Regions from separate parts of the Arthrobacter sp. AK01 genome, predicted to be linked through region 2. Evidence: riboswitches for the same ligand, from Rfam matches in the RefSeq annotation. Region 2 holds a riboswitch; the other holds the start of a gene.
The links. Region 2 has a riboswitch for S-adenosylmethionine ahead of LN996_RS14320 (homoserine O-acetyltransferase). Riboswitches for the same ligand answer to the same signal wherever they lie in the genome.
Positions count from the first base shown of each region.

Region 1: linked by a shared signal. The riboswitch ahead of LN996_RS18075 (hypothetical protein) and the one ahead of LN996_RS14320 (homoserine O-acetyltransferase) in region 2 are both predicted to bind S-adenosylmethionine.

Region 1 is NZ_JAJOHP010000059.1:11,401-18,676, reverse strand. It holds gene LN996_RS18100 (LOG family protein) at 1-839, shown strand, start outside; gene LN996_RS18095 (matrixin family metalloprotease) at 836-1,726, opposite strand; gene LN996_RS18090 (matrixin family metalloprotease) at 1,837-2,727, opposite strand; gene LN996_RS18085 (VIT1/CCC1 transporter family protein) at 2,813-4,003, opposite strand; gene LN996_RS18080 (hypothetical protein) at 4,235-4,423, shown strand; gene LN996_RS18075 (hypothetical protein) at 4,420-4,746, opposite strand; SAM riboswitch class IV at 4,763-4,882, opposite strand; gene LN996_RS18070 (sodium:solute symporter) at 4,997-6,532, opposite strand; gene LN996_RS18065 (helix-turn-helix domain-containing protein) at 6,799-7,276, shown strand, end outside.
Region 2 is NZ_JAJOHP010000038.1:17,688-24,963, forward strand. It holds gene LN996_RS14305 (CPBP family intramembrane glutamic endopeptidase) at 1-733, shown strand, start outside; gene LN996_RS14310 (VOC family protein) at 853-1,491, opposite strand; gene LN996_RS14315 (bifunctional o-acetylhomoserine/o-acetylserine sulfhydrylase) at 1,694-3,034, shown strand; SAM riboswitch class IV at 3,198-3,314, shown strand; gene LN996_RS14320 (homoserine O-acetyltransferase) at 3,329-4,450, shown strand; gene LN996_RS14325 (DUF2076 domain-containing protein) at 4,473-4,877, opposite strand; gene LN996_RS14330 (winged helix DNA-binding domain-containing protein) at 4,939-6,081, opposite strand; gene LN996_RS14335 (SGNH/GDSL hydrolase family protein) at 6,132-6,974, opposite strand; gene LN996_RS14340 (alpha/beta hydrolase) at 7,045-7,276, shown strand, end outside.

The DNA.
Region 1 (7,276 bases), on a different contig from region 2:
ACATCTCCTCCACAGAATACGAAGCCACCCTCGACGCGCAGGTCTACCAATGGAGCATCCTTCCCGGACAGCGGGCGAGCCTCGACGCCACCCTTGCCGCGGCCCTTCATGACCACGCGATCGGCGACGCCCTGGATGAGTTGCTGGATCATGGGGCGCTCGCCGGGAGCAAAATCGTGGGAGTCATGGGTGGACACGCCGCCCAGCGTGGCACCAGCGAATTCGCCGACGCCGCGAGGCTGGGCCGCCTGCTCGCCCAGGCCGGTTTCGCTGTCGCCACCGGAGGTGGACCCGGAGCCATGGAAGCGGCCAACCTGGGCGCCTACTTGAGTGGGCTGCCCGACGTCGACACAACAGCCGCGCTGGGAACCCTCGCCGAGGTACCGGGGTTCAGGCCCTCGGTGACGGCTTGGGCACGGCAAGCAGCCGTCGTCGTCGAACGTCATCCGGAAGGCACCCCGACGCTTGGAATACCCACGTGGTTCTACGGCCATGAGCCTCCGAACCTGTTTGCCACCCACATCGCCAAGTACTTCGCCAACGCCCTCCGGGAAGCCATCCTGTTGGAGCTTTGCAATGGTGGGACCATCTTCCTTCCGGGGGCCGCAGGAACGGTGCAGGAAATCTTCCAGGACGCCTGCGAAAACTACTACGGAGCGCCGGAGACCATCACTCCCATGGTGCTGGTGGGACGCGACCATTGGGAACGGACACTCCCGGCATGGCCGATGTTGCAGGGCCTCGCCGCGGGGAAGCCCATGGAGCACAGGATCTTCCTGGTCGATAGCGTGGAGGAGGCACTCGCAGTAGTTTCCGGCCAAGGAGCACGGCGCGGCTAGAAGTCCTTGCTGCACGGACCTTGGCCGAGTTGGGCCAGGCCCGTCCGGTCGCCGGCAGCGTATTGCCGGACCCACGAAGCCTGGTCAAACATGAGCTGCCGGGGATCGTCCACGTGGTCCAGGCCCAGCAGGTGTCCCAGCTCATGCATGATCACCGCGATGCCGATCTCCTTGCCCTCGGAAGTGTCCACAATGCCGGCGAACTGGGGCGCGTCCAGGGACACGGTGCCTGTGACGTAGGCCTTATAGCCGTTGCTCAGGCCAATCGATGAGCTTCCGCCCAGACCCACAGTCTGGCCTGTCAGGCGTGGCACCTGCTCCGGAGTGGTCCAGGCGATCAGGACGGGAGCCCATCGGTCCCCGTACCGGGCCGGCTGGTATCCGGTCCTGTTGGTGGAAGGGACCTCGGAACTCGGACCGTCGTAGATGAACTTCAATCCAGTGGCCACGCTGGCTTGCCGGACGGCTTCTTCCACCAGGGGCTGCCAGGAAGGATCCGCCTGGTCCGCGTTCACCACGTAATGGATGGGCCTGCACGGCGAGTAGGCCAGGGGGGTTCCGTCTTCTTTGACGGCAAGGAACTTGTAGGAGGTACTGGTCCGGTTTATTGGCGCCGGAGTTCCAAGCGGCGCGTCGGCTTCTTCCAGCCCGGGCAACGGGTCCTGGCGTTGTCCGAACGGTACTAAACCGGGGCGTGGAGCCTGGCTCTGCGTGGCGGATGATCCGTAGAGGAACCGCTGCAGGTCGCCGCTGAAATACGCGCCCGCGCAGACAAGGCCGAGGACGCCGAACAGGAACAGGATGGCGGCGATGCTGCTGTGCTTGATCGGTGGACGCGGCGCTGGGGGATCGGGGTCCGGCCACTGGGGCGACCCGTAAGGTTCCATGGAACCCCCTGACGTGGAGGCCGCGGACGGGAGGTGGGGCGCCGCCGTCGGCCGTAGTCGCCAGCATAAGTCCGGACGCCACGGGAGTCCATGCCGGAAGTGGTCGGCTGCTAGATGTCCTTGCGGCAGGGCGCTGATGCCAGGAGGTGCAGGCCGTTCAGGTCGCCGGCAGCGAGGCCGTCCGGGGCACCGATTTCCGGGTACATGAGCTGGACCGGATCATCCACGTGGTCCAAGCCCATCACATGTCCCAGTTCGTGTTGCATGACCGCCAGGACGTAGTCGGCCCCTTCGGGGTTGGCCAGTAGTTCGGCTACCTGCGGAGTGTCCAACTCGAGGCTGCCGGTGATGTAGCTTTTGGGTCCGTTGTTGAGCGAGTACATGGTGCTGCCGCCGGTCCCGATGACTTTGTCTGCCAAGGCCGGCGCTGCCTCCGGCGTGGTCCATGAGATCAGCAGGGGAGCCCATCGATCGCCGTATTTGGCGGGCTGGTATGGTTCGCGGCGGTCCACGGGCAACTCATCGGTGCTGCCGTCGTTGACGAACTGGATTCCCGAAGCGGCGGATACCTTGGCGATCGCAGCCTCCAGCAACGCATCGGAGCCTTCCGGCGCGGAGGCGTTGTTCACTACGTAGTGCAGCGGCCGGCACGGTGAATAGCCAACGGGAGTGCCGTCGTCGTTGGTGGCCAGGAACTTGAACGAATCGTTCGCTGTCCCGGGCGCCGGCGGTGAGGCGAGAGGGGCGTCCGCCTCGTCAACGCCCGGCGGCGGGGCGTCGGCGGCACGGGCAGGTTTTGTTTGGCTTTGTCCGCTTTGCGGGGCGCCGGGGACGCTGACCCCGGGGAAAAGTGCGGTGATGCGGGGGTCTCCGTGCAGGAATCCGCTCACCAGGACGGCCACCACTGCGGCGATGCCGGCCATGACGAGGCCGCGAAGGACCCGCCAGGCAGTTGCCGCACGTCGGTGCTTTGGCGCACGCGTTTCCCGCTCCGAGTCCACGGTTCTCCATTCCTCACGCCCTGGTCACGCGGGGCAGCGCGGAGGACGAACCAACATTACGGGCTGCGGAGGGAGGCGTCCAAACTTAGACGATCGTTGCGCCGAACACCAGGCCCAGCCCATAGGTGGCAGCCGCTGCTCCAAGACCAATGGCGAGTTGCCGCAACCCGCGGCTCAGCGGCGACGTTCCGGACAGCAAGCCCACGACGGCGCCGGTCGCCAGGAGCGCGATGCCCACCAGCACGCCGGCTACCAGCAAAGCAGCCACACCCGTCATGCCGAAAATGAACGGCAGGATGGGCACGATGGCGCCCGAGGCGAAGAAGCAGAAGCTGGACAACGCGGCGCCCCACGCCGAACCGACGGATTCGTGCTCATCGGTGGCCGGCTTCTCTGGCTGCAGGGAGAGGCTGGGGTCGCAGTCGCAGCTGAAGACGCCCATGCGTTCGGCGGCGCGGTGTTCGGCGGCTTCGTGGGTCATGCCCCGAGCCAAGTACACAAGAACCAGCTCGTTGTGCTCGATGTCCAACGAAGGTGCTGCTGTGAGCGTGGCCTGAGTGGGCAACGTGGCGTTAAGCAATTCCCGCTGGGAGCGCACGGAAACGTACTCGCCGGCGCCCATGGACAACGCCCCGGCCAACAGGCCTGCGACGCCGCTCATCAGCACGACAGGGCTGGGCACGCCGGTTGCGGCCATGCCCATGACCAGCGAAAGGTTGCTGACCAAGCCATCGTTTGCGCCGAAGACAGCAGCGCGGAAAGTGCCGGAGAGCCTGTTGCGTCCACGCGTGGCCAGGCCCCGGACCACTTCTTCGTGGATCTGCTCATCGGCCACCATGGCTGCTGTTGCCGCCGGTTCGGTGCCGTAGGGGGAGCGGCCTTCGGCTCGTTGGGCCAGGGCCAGTACAAAGACCGACCCGAAGTTGCGGGCCAGGAAGCCCAGGAACTGGCTGCGGGTTGAGGCGGCCTTGGGCATTCCGGCGTGCTCGCCCAGGAGCTTGAGCCAGTGGGCCTCGTGACGCCCTTCGGCTTCGGCCAGGGCCAGGAGGATTTGGCGTTCTTCGCCGTCGCGCCTCTGGGCGAGTTCGCGATAGACGGCAGCCTCGGCGCGCTCATCGGCCAGATACTGACGCCAGCGGCGGATGTCCGAGGACGACGGGGATGCATCATTTTTCGAGGCTACGCTGGCGACGGCCGTTGTTTCGGGGGCCGTGTTTTCGGTGGCGGGGTCCGGAGCCGGGCTCGACGAACCGGGGGATTCCTGGTGCTGTTGCACTTTCTCTCCTGTGCTGGGTGGGGTGGTTTCGGCCCCATTGCACGCCCCACACTACCGCTTATTGGCGGGGATTTTTGGCTGGTATTCCTCAACTGGAATGTTCGGCGCACCGTAATTCCGGGCACCCTTGACCCTCGACTGAGGCGGTGCTCAGATGGAAGGACAGGAGCGGGGAGCTCCCCGTTTTCCGGTTACCGGGCTTTGACCGGCCCACGAGACGGAGGTTGCATTATGGACACCACCGAATCACACGCCAGCCACCCGCGGGCGACCATCGAGTCGGACCCAGCCTATGACTACGCCGAGGATCAGGAAGTGGACGAAGCCTGGGTGGAAGAGGTGGACGCCCCGGAGGACGACGAACGCGTCGTCCCGATCGATGAAACCGAGGACTTCCGCGAGGAGGACGAAGGGAACTAGGCCTGCTCCCACGGGCAGAGAGGGAAGTGCCGCTGCACGCCCTCGCGCTTTCCGGCGGCAGCAACGGTCACCGTCAGGGTCCTTGAGGCCGCACACCATTGCGTCGGCCGGACAGCCTGCGTCAGGGCCCGGGTGATCAAGTGCGGTTCGGGATGCCCAAACCGCGCCGTACCGGCGTTGGAGATGATGGTCACCGTGCCCAGGAAAAGGTCGACGGCGGGAATCACCGTGACCGTGCGGGCTGCGGTTTTGGCAGGGGTTCCTGTGGCCGGCGCACTTGCGGCCGGCGTGGATGCCTGGGTGGTATCGCCTTGGTACGGCAAGGGACTGCTCCTCAGTGGAGTGCTCTTGCCCGCTCGGTTGTCTCTGGTCCGGGACGGGCCGCTTCCTCATCCGAACCACCCGTGAACATGGGGTTGGTGTGTGGCCAGTCGGAGCTTGGCACCACATCTCTTGAAGCTGGGACAACCCTACCCCACCGGGCGTTCTTCCAGGGGACGAAACAACGGCGACGCCTCCCCGAAAAGGGGTGGCGCCGCCGTCGAACGTTGCTCTGTTACTTGCCGTGCACTTTTACTTGTGGCTGCTGACCGGGTGGGCCTCCGGCGGCAGCTCTTCCGAGACAGCACCTGCGACGCGCTTGTCCCATGCTTCGCGGACCGCGGGATCCGTGGGCGGGGTGAGCAGCGAGATCACTACGTAGGCGATGAAGGAAGCCGCGAGGCCGAAGTAGATCGGCTCGTTGGCGTAGACGCCGTCAGCGCTGGGAATGACTCCAACGGCGAAGAAGATCAGCAGGACAAGCGTCAGCACCGAGCCCACTGCCATGGACCACGCGGCGGCGATGCCCGTGCCGCGCTTCCACACCAGGCCGCCCAGGATTGCCACCAGGAGGCCACCTACCAGGATGTCGTAGGCGATGGTGAGGGCGACAACCACGTCCTGCGCAGCCATGGAAATCAGCACGGCTACGATACCGAGGCCAAGTACCCAGTAGCGGTTGGCCTTGACGTCGTGCTCGGGGTTCTCCGTGTCATCAGTGTTGATGGTCTTGCCGAACCAGCTGGCCACGAACGGGACGACGTCTGCACGTGCCACCGTTGCCGCGGCAATCAGGGCTCCGGATGCGGTGGACATCATTGCTGCAACAGCTGCGGCCATGACCAGGCCGCCGATGCCGACAGGCAGGATGTGCGTTGCTACCTCTGCGTAAACCACGTCCTTGCCGAGGTTGGCGACGTCGATGTCCGGGAGCGCTACGCGGGCAGCCAGGCCGATCAGGGCCCCGGCGATGCCGTAAAGGATGCAGTAGACACCTGCGGTGGCGCCGCCCCAGCGTGCGACGGTGGGGGTCTTGGCGGTGAAGACGCGCTGCCAGATGTCCTGGCCGATCAGGAGGCCGAGCGTGTACACCACGAAGTAGGTGATGATCGTCTGGACACCAATGCCGTCGATCTGGAAGAAGCTTGCGTCGAGGCGCTCACGGATGCCGTCCATGCCGCCGGCTGCGTTCATGACGAACGGGAGCATCAGGAAGAAGATGCCTACGGTCTTGATGATGAACTGGACCTGGTCGGCCAGGGTGATGGACCACATACCGCCGATGGTCGAGTAGACGAGCACGATCGCGCCGCCAACTGCGATGGCCAGCCAGCGTTCCCAATCGAAGAGGACCACGAAGATGGTGGCGTAAGCGCCGGTGGACGTGGCACACAGCATCAGCGTGTACGCCAGCATCACGATTCCGGAGGTCTGCGTGGCCTTGCTGCCGTAGCGAAGGCTCAGCATCTGGGAGACCGTGTAGATCTTCAGGCGCTGGATGGTGCCTGCGAACAGGAGGCTGAGCAGCAGCACGCCCGAGCCGATTGCCACAACCAGCCACATGCCGGAGATGCCGAACTTGTAGCCGAGGCCGACGCCGCCCACGGTGGATGCGCCACCGAGGACCACTGCGGCCATGGTGCCGGTGTAAAGGAAGGGGCCCAGGCGGCGGCCGGCCACCAGGAAGTCGCTGTTGTTCTTGGTGCGGGACTTGCCCCACCAGCCGAATGCCAGCATGGCGAGCAGGTACACCACCACGATTGCGATGTTAATAGCCGAAGATTCCATGAGAGGTCCTTGGAGCTGATGCACGGAGGTTGGGGTTTTCGACGATACTCCTGCGAAGCGTCGAAGTCTCTGTGCTGATGATTGGAGATTGGGGATGTGTTGTGTGCCTCACAGACAACACTTGTTGCCTATGAGGATATGTTGTGATCGGAGTAACAGTCAAGATGCTTTGGTCATGGTTCCGCGGATTCTGGCCTTGTTGGCCTGTCTCCCGGCTACTATTGCTCCAATGACAGGGCCACATGACAGGCCTGAAAGGTTCGTGAATGAAGGCTCTACCCGTTGAACCGAGCAATGTTCCCGTTGCCATCGGTTCCAGAATCCGCGCAGCCCGGCAGGCGCAGCGCCTCACCATCGAGCAAGTGGCGGACGCTACCGGGCTGACCAAGGGCTTCCTCAGCCGTGTGGAGCGCGACCTGACATCGCCGTCGGTCGCTTCCTTGGTCACCCTGTGCCAGGTCCTGTCGGTATCGGTGGGGGACTTGTTCGCAGCCCCGGAGACGCACTTGACCAAGCGCGACGACGGTCCCCGCATCTCCCTGGGTGGCCAGGGCATAGTGGAGCGCTTACTGACCGCCCGCTCGGAGCGGCGGCTCCAGATCCTGCAAGCAACCATCGAGCCCCGGGGCCGCGGTGAAAACGAGCTGTACGCCGTGGACTGCGACGTAGACGTCCTGCACGTGGTCAAGGGCAGGATCAAGCTCATCCTGACCAATGAGGAGTACGACCTCGAAGAGGGGGACA
Region 2 (7,276 bases):
TATTGTGCTGGGCCTTTCCCTGGGCCAGTCGGCCGTCTACTCCGTGGTGCAATTACTGGACAAGATGACGCGGGCACCGTTGGCCGACGCCACCTCAACCCTGAACAGGTCCCAAAGCACCCGGGAGTACTTCGACCTTACGTACCAACTGCTGGACATCATCTTCGCCCTGGTGCCGGTGGCCCTGGTGTTCTATTTCCTGTCCATGCATATCCAGGCGAACCGGGATGGTGAGAGCGGTTCGGCCTTCGCCCGGCTTGGCTTCAATTTTGCCCGCCCCGGGAAAGACCTGCTTCAGGGTTTGGGACTGGCGGCGGCTATCGGTATTCCATCGCTGGGTCTTTACGCGGCCGGGCGGGCCCTCGGAATCACCACGGCCATCGTGCCCAGCGGGCTGGACGCCTACTGGTGGACCGTGCCGGTGCTGGTCCTCTCGGCCATCCGGCACGCAGTCGTCGAAGAAGTGATCGTGGTGGGTTACCTCATGGACCGCTTCGGCAAGTTCGGCTGGAGCATGCCGGTAGCCATCGTTGTCAGTGCCGTCCTGCGGGGCAGCTACCACCTGTACCAGGGCTTCGGGCCGTTCATCGGCAATGTGGTCATGGGGCTGGTGTTCGCGTGGATCTACACCAAAACCAAGCGGGTGATGCCGTTGGTGATTGCCCACGCCTTGCTCGATATCGTGGCGTTTGTTGGCTTCAGCCTGTTCGGTAAGGCGGTTGGCTTGGGATAGGGCCTTAAAATTATCCGGCCGCCATCAGTGGGTGACGTCATTGGCACCCGCTGATGGCGGCCGAAGTTTTACCGGACATGGTTGACCGGTCCCGGGACTGGCCCGGATGGAGGGGGCTGTCAGATGGTGACGGCCCCGGAGGCGGTTTCGAAGGTGACGGCCAGGATGCCGGGGGTCCCGTGCGGGGCCATCCACTGGACCGCAACGTCCTCAAGCGGCTTTTCCACCGGCTCGCCCAACCACTCGGTGACGCGTTCGGCCGAGCCTGCAATGGTGAGGCTGGACATCTTGACGTCGCTCTCGTAAATCCTGGACGGGTGCAGTGCCGGGTCGCCCTCCCACTTGAGCAGGTACGGGACCTGGGGATCGGCGATCAAGCCGAGGATTCCGATTTGCTGCCACACCAGTTCGCGACCGTCCGGGAACTTGCGGTTGCCCGGAACAGCGGAGCGGCCAAGCCGGTCTTCGAACGGGGCGAGGTCCTCAACAGCGACGCACCAGCCCATCCACCCTCCTCCGGCAGCTGAGCGTGCACGAACTGCTTGGCCAAATGGTGCTTTGTCTGAAGCAGGGTGGTCCAGGACCTCCACCACTTCAAGGTACTTGTTATCCGCAAGGGGAATGATCATGTTCCGGGTACCGAAGCGCGGGTGCACTCCGCCCCGGACAGCGTCCACTCCCAATGCCGCGGAAATTCGTTCGGTAGTGGCCAAAAGGCCATCTCGTTCACAGGCGTAAGAGACGTGATCCATGCGCATGGCTTCATCTTGGCACTTTGTGATCGGGGTCTCAGCTAAGTCAAGCCTAACTAAGGTGGGATGTGTATAAACCGTGACGGTGGGCGTCATGGAGGGACGCGAAAAGACCGAAAGATTCCACCGGCGTCACAAAGCTGTCCTAGCCTCCGGACAGTTCCTAGACTGGCCCCAGCTCACACCGCACCACATTCCCGCCAAACCCATGCGTTATGAAGAGGAGAACTCCATGTCCCAAGGATGGTCTTTCGAAACCCGCCAGATCCACGCAGGCCAGGAGCCCGACTCCGCCACAGGCGCGCGGTCGCTGCCGATCTACCAGACCACGTCCTTCGTGTTCCCCAGCGCCGAAAGTGCTGCCAACCGCTTTGCCCTGGCCGAACTCGCACCCATCTATACCCGGATCGGCAACCCGACGCAGGATGCCGTGGAGCAGCGGGTTGCGAGCCTTGAAGGCGGACTGGGTGCACTCTTGCTCAGCTCCGGCCAGGCTGCCGAGACATTCGCCATCCTGAATATCGCCGAGGCCGGGGACCACATCGTAGCGAGCCCCAGCCTGTATGGCGGTACCTACAACCTGCTGGCGCACACGCTGAAGAAGTTTGGCATCTCGGTCACGTTCGTCGAGGATCCTGACAACCTGGACCAATGGCGTGACGCTGTCCAGCCGAACACCAAGCTGTTCTTCGGCGAAGTGGTTTCCAACCCCCGCCAGGATGTGCTGGATATCGAAGGCATCGCCCGTACGGCACATGAGGCCGGTGTGCCCCTGATCGTCGACAACACCCTGTCCACGCCGTACCTCATCCGACCCATCGAGTGGGGCGCGGACATCGTGGTCCATTCCGCAACCAAGTACCTGGGTGGCCATGGCTCCGCAATCGCCGGAGTGATCGTGGACTCCGGCAACTTCGACTTCGGCAAGGACCCGGAGCGTTTCCCTGGCTTCAACACGCCGGACCCGAGCTACAACGGACTCGTCTACGCCCGGGACTTGGGCAAGGACGGCGCGCTGGGTGCCAACCTTTCCTACATCCTGAAGGCCCGCGTCCAGTTGCTTCGCGACCTTGGCTCGGCTGTGTCCCCGTTCAATGCCTTCCTCATTGCCCAGGGCCTGGAGACGTTGAGCCTGCGCGTGGAACGCCACGTAGCGAACGCCACCAAGGTTGCCCAGTGGCTTGAAAGCCACGACGACGTCGAATCGGTGGCCTATGCGGGCCTGCCGTCCAGCCCGTGGTACGACCGCGGCCGAAAGTATGGCCCCAAGGGCACCGGCGCAATTGTTGCCTTCAACATCAAGGGCGGCGTGGACGCCGGCAAGCGCTTCGTGGACGGATTGGAACTGCACTCCCATGTCGCCAACATTGGCGACGTCCGTTCCCTGGTCATCCACCCGGCGTCCACCACTCACAGCCAGCTGACGGTGGAACAGCAGGTCGCTGCCGGCGTCAATCCCGGCCTGGTCCGCTTGTCCGTAGGCATTGAGCACGTCGATGACATCATCGCCGACCTCGAAGCCGGATTCAGGGCTGCCAAGGGCGCCTGACGCCCGAGCTCATCACCTCCGCCGGGAACGCCGCCCGCGCCGACGATTATTCGCCGGGCGGCACTTCCGGGTGCTTCTTCGTGAATGAAGCTGGCCCAAACCGTCACACTGTTGTCACATTCTTCGCCAGAACCGCCCTGCATTTCCTAGACTCTTCGTATTAGGTCATGAGTGCCAGCACACAGCCCCGGCTTGCTGGCCGGCAACCCTCCTCCGCGGTGGGGTGCCCCGGGTGAAGACCTGGCCTGTTCGCACGCAAGGCGACGGGCAAGCGCGAGGATAGGTGTCAAAGGAATGACCATTACTGCTACAGCCCTTCCAAAATCCGGAGAAGAAGACGGAACCGTCAAGTATGCCGGGATCGGACCGCTGGAACTTGAAGCCGGCGGACTCCTTCCGGACGTTGTCCTGGCGTATGAAACCTGGGGCCGGTTGAACGCGGACGCGTCCAACGCCGTGCTCATCGAGCATGCGCTCACGGGCAGCACGCATGTCGCCCGTGGAGCCACTGACGAAGAAGGCTGGTGGGAGCAGCTGGTGGGGCCTGGTGCCACCATCGACACCAACAAGTTCTTCGTCATCTCCATCAACATCGTGGGTGGCTGCTATGGGAGTACCGGACCATCGTCGGAAGCGCCGGACGGCAAGCCCTGGGGCTCACGTTTCCCCTTGATCACCCTGCGCGACAGCACGGAGGCCGAAGCGCGACTGGCTGATGCCCTGGGTATCGATGCCTGGCATGCTGTGTTGGGCGGTTCGATGGGCGGCGCCCGGGCACTCGAGTGGGCCGTGACATTCCCGGACCGCGTCAAACGCTGCGCCGTCATCTCGGTGGGCGCCTACAGCACGGCCGAGCAGATTGCCTTTGCGCAAGCCCAGACTTTGGCGATCAGGCAGGACCCGAACTTCAACAACGGCGACTACTACGGCGGCTCTGCGCCCGAGCACGGTCTGGCGCTGGCCCGGCGCATCGCCCACATCACCTACCGCTCGGCACTGGAGCTGGATTTCCGCTTTGGCCGGCAAGCCCAGCACCAGGAGACACCGCTTGCTGCCGCGGTGTTGGGGGAGCGTGGCCGCTACCAGGTGGAAAGCTATTTGGACCACCAAGGGACAAAGCTGGTGCGCCGTTTTGATGCCAACAGCTATATCGCCATCACCGAGGCCCTGATGTCCCATGACGTCACGCGTGGCCGCGGCTCGCTGGAAGCGTCGTTGTCGCGGACCACAGCTGAGTTTTTCGTAGCGGCAGTAGACAGCGACAGGCTCTACTTCCCGGCGCAATCGCGTGAATTGGCTGCTGCGCTCCCGGCCGACGTGCCGGTACAGGTCATTGAGGCACCCATTGGCCACGACGGGTTCCTCACCGAAATCGGGCAGCTTTCAAGCCAACTTCGCCAGGCGTTCTTCGCCTAAGCCTCCGGACGCATCAAACGGCTTAGCCGTTCATGATGTCGGCGCGCTGCTTCATGTAGTCCTCCATGGCGATCTCGCCGTTGCTGAACTTCGCGTCCAGTTCTGACAGCTTCCGTGCCCGGTAGCCCTGCGGCTCGGAGCCGCTGGATGCCGGGAACGGCGCAGGGGATGAAGGGCTCGACGGCGGCCCGGCCTGCGGTGGCGCATCCGCGGGGCGGACGACGGCCGGCTCGGATGGGTAGCCGGGGTAGTTCTGTTGCGGGAAGTTCTGTGGGGGATAGCCCGGACCCGGCAGGTTCTGCTGCGGGTACCCGGGGCCGCGGAAGTCGCCATGCTGGATCCGGCGCGCCCGGGAGCGGTTGTACATACGGATCCCGAGTGGGATCAGCCACGAGCAGACGATGATCCAGAAGATCAGATTGTTCACAGTGCAGGCCTCCTAGGTCTTCTCCCAGCTTAGCCCTGCTGCTGAAATCGACTCGGCGACGTCACACCAGCTTGGTGTCCATTCCCAGGAACCGGCCATAGCGCTCCGCCTCGGCCTCAAGTGCGGCCTGCTGCTCCGGCGTTGCCGGCCGGTTCATGCGCACGTCCAACTCACAAGCCCCGCCGGAGAAGCCATGACGCCACCAACCGGCCAGTCTGCCGTTCAGCAGGACCACGTGCAGGGGTCCGTTGTCCTCGGGGAAATATGGAGCAGTCCCGCCCAGGTAATGCCGGGACTGCGAGTAGCCCATGACGTATTCGTCGTAACACTGAATGAGGTCGACGCGGGGGAGCCCGGACTCCCCGGCAGGCGAAGAATCGCTACCGCTCGAGAGGGCCTCCGCCTCCTCTGCGGCCAGGTAAAAACCGAGACCGTCAAAGGACACCGACGCGAGGCTGCCGGGAGACAGGTCGTCAGCCACGTGCAGGCCCAGCTTCACATCTTTCATGGTCAGACCGGACCACACGGAACAGTCTTTGATGGTGGCCGGCCCGCGGCTGCTGAAGTACCTCAGTGCCAGTTGCCCCAAGGCGCGCTCGCGGGCGTCCCCGGTCAGTGAGGACGTACCAACGAAACCCGGCACTCGTTCCTGGAACAGTGCATACGTCTGTTTCAGGGCGCCACCGGCGGAGCGGACGGGGGCGCCGCTCACCAGGGTGCAGCTGATTTCCGCGTGCATCAGATGGTAGATAAACCCCAGTCCCTTGCTGGGGAAGCCGGCTTGCCCCAGTACTTCAGCCAACTCTTCGCGGGTCTTATGGGCGCCGTCCGCCACGGCCTCACCGAGGATACGGCCACTCAATGCCGCTGATTCCTCATCCACACCCGTCTGGCGGTACATGCCCTTGTTTCCCTGATGAAGCCGATCCGCCGAGAGCCCCATCAACCAGCCGAGATCGTCCCGGTGCACAAAATGCCAGGTGGGCCGGAGGATATGCGTCCGCAGGATCGTTCCGTCTGCTACAGCCTGCTCCACCTCGGTGGAGGTGCTGCCGGCCGTCCTTTGTGCCAGCGACCATCGCGCGTAGGGGAACTCCTGCGACTGGACGGCCAAGAGGTTGCGGACCACCTCTCCGGCATTCCGGGCAAGCGGAGCCCGTAACTGTTGCCTTCGCAGGCGCAGTCGCCGAACATTCTCCGCCATGCGGGTCTCGTCAGCCGTCACTGCGGTCCTCGACAAGCATTGCCGTCACCCTAACGGCGCGGCAAGAGGGTGCCGCTGGAACCAAAGACGGGTCCCGGCGTCGGACGCTTTGGACTGATGCCGTCGCCTGAAGATTGGTGTCGCAGCCTTCGGATGACCCATGGGACGAAGTACTCGCGCGCCCAGACGAGGTCGGAAGAGCGGGCCTCGCGCCATGTACGTGGGGGTAATGGTTTGGGCATCAGGGGCTCGAGTGTATGTTCTACGTTCAGTGCCTCCAGGACCATGGTTGCGATGGTGTGGTGGCCCAACGGGGAGAAATGCAGGCGGTCGACATCCCACATTTGCAGATCAGCCAACTGCCGTAGCGACCACATGTCGGCCACCACGGCGTCGTGGCGTGCCGCTACGGTACGGAGGTTCTCGTTGTAGATAGCCACCTTGCCGCGAATGCGTCCCGGGACGGAGGCGGCCGTGTCCGGGCCGTTGAACAACACCACAGTGGCGCCGCCGGAGCTCAGCTCGCCCACCGCGACGTCGAGTTTTTCAGCCAGCAGATCGGGGTCGCCGCCAGGCCGGATGAGATCGTTGCCGCCGGCCGAGATGGACACCAGGTCCGGCTGCAACTCCAGGCAGGGACCAACCTGTTCGTCCAGAATCTGCTGCAGGAGCCGGCCCCTGATGGCGAGGTTGGCATACGCGAAATCCCCGTGCCCCCGGCCAAGCTCCTCAGCGACGCGATCGGCCCAGCCGCGGTAGCCGCCGGGGTTCGCGGGTTCGGGATCGCCGATCCCTTCAGTGAACGAATCACCCAGGGCCACGTAACGGCTCCAAGGGTGTTTTTGAACAGGTTCGCCCGGCTTCAACAAAGGATTGTTCTCACTCACGCTCATATCCTGCCTCGTCACTGACAACCTACGCCACCGTAGGTTGTTACTTCCGGGTAACTGTAAGAATGGAACCATGACTGAAGCCCCCGCATTCCCCGCGCCCGTTGTCCTGTGGTCCCACGACGAAGCCGAGCGTGCCGGCAAGCCACTCCTGGTCCTGCTGCACGGCTACGGTTCCAACGAGGAGGACCTCTTCAGCCTGGCCGGGCTGTTGCCTGACGGCTTCGTGGTGGCGGCACTCCGGGCGCCGATGCCCATGGGGCCGGGCTTCACGTGGTTCCCCCTCACAGCGTCCATCGACTACT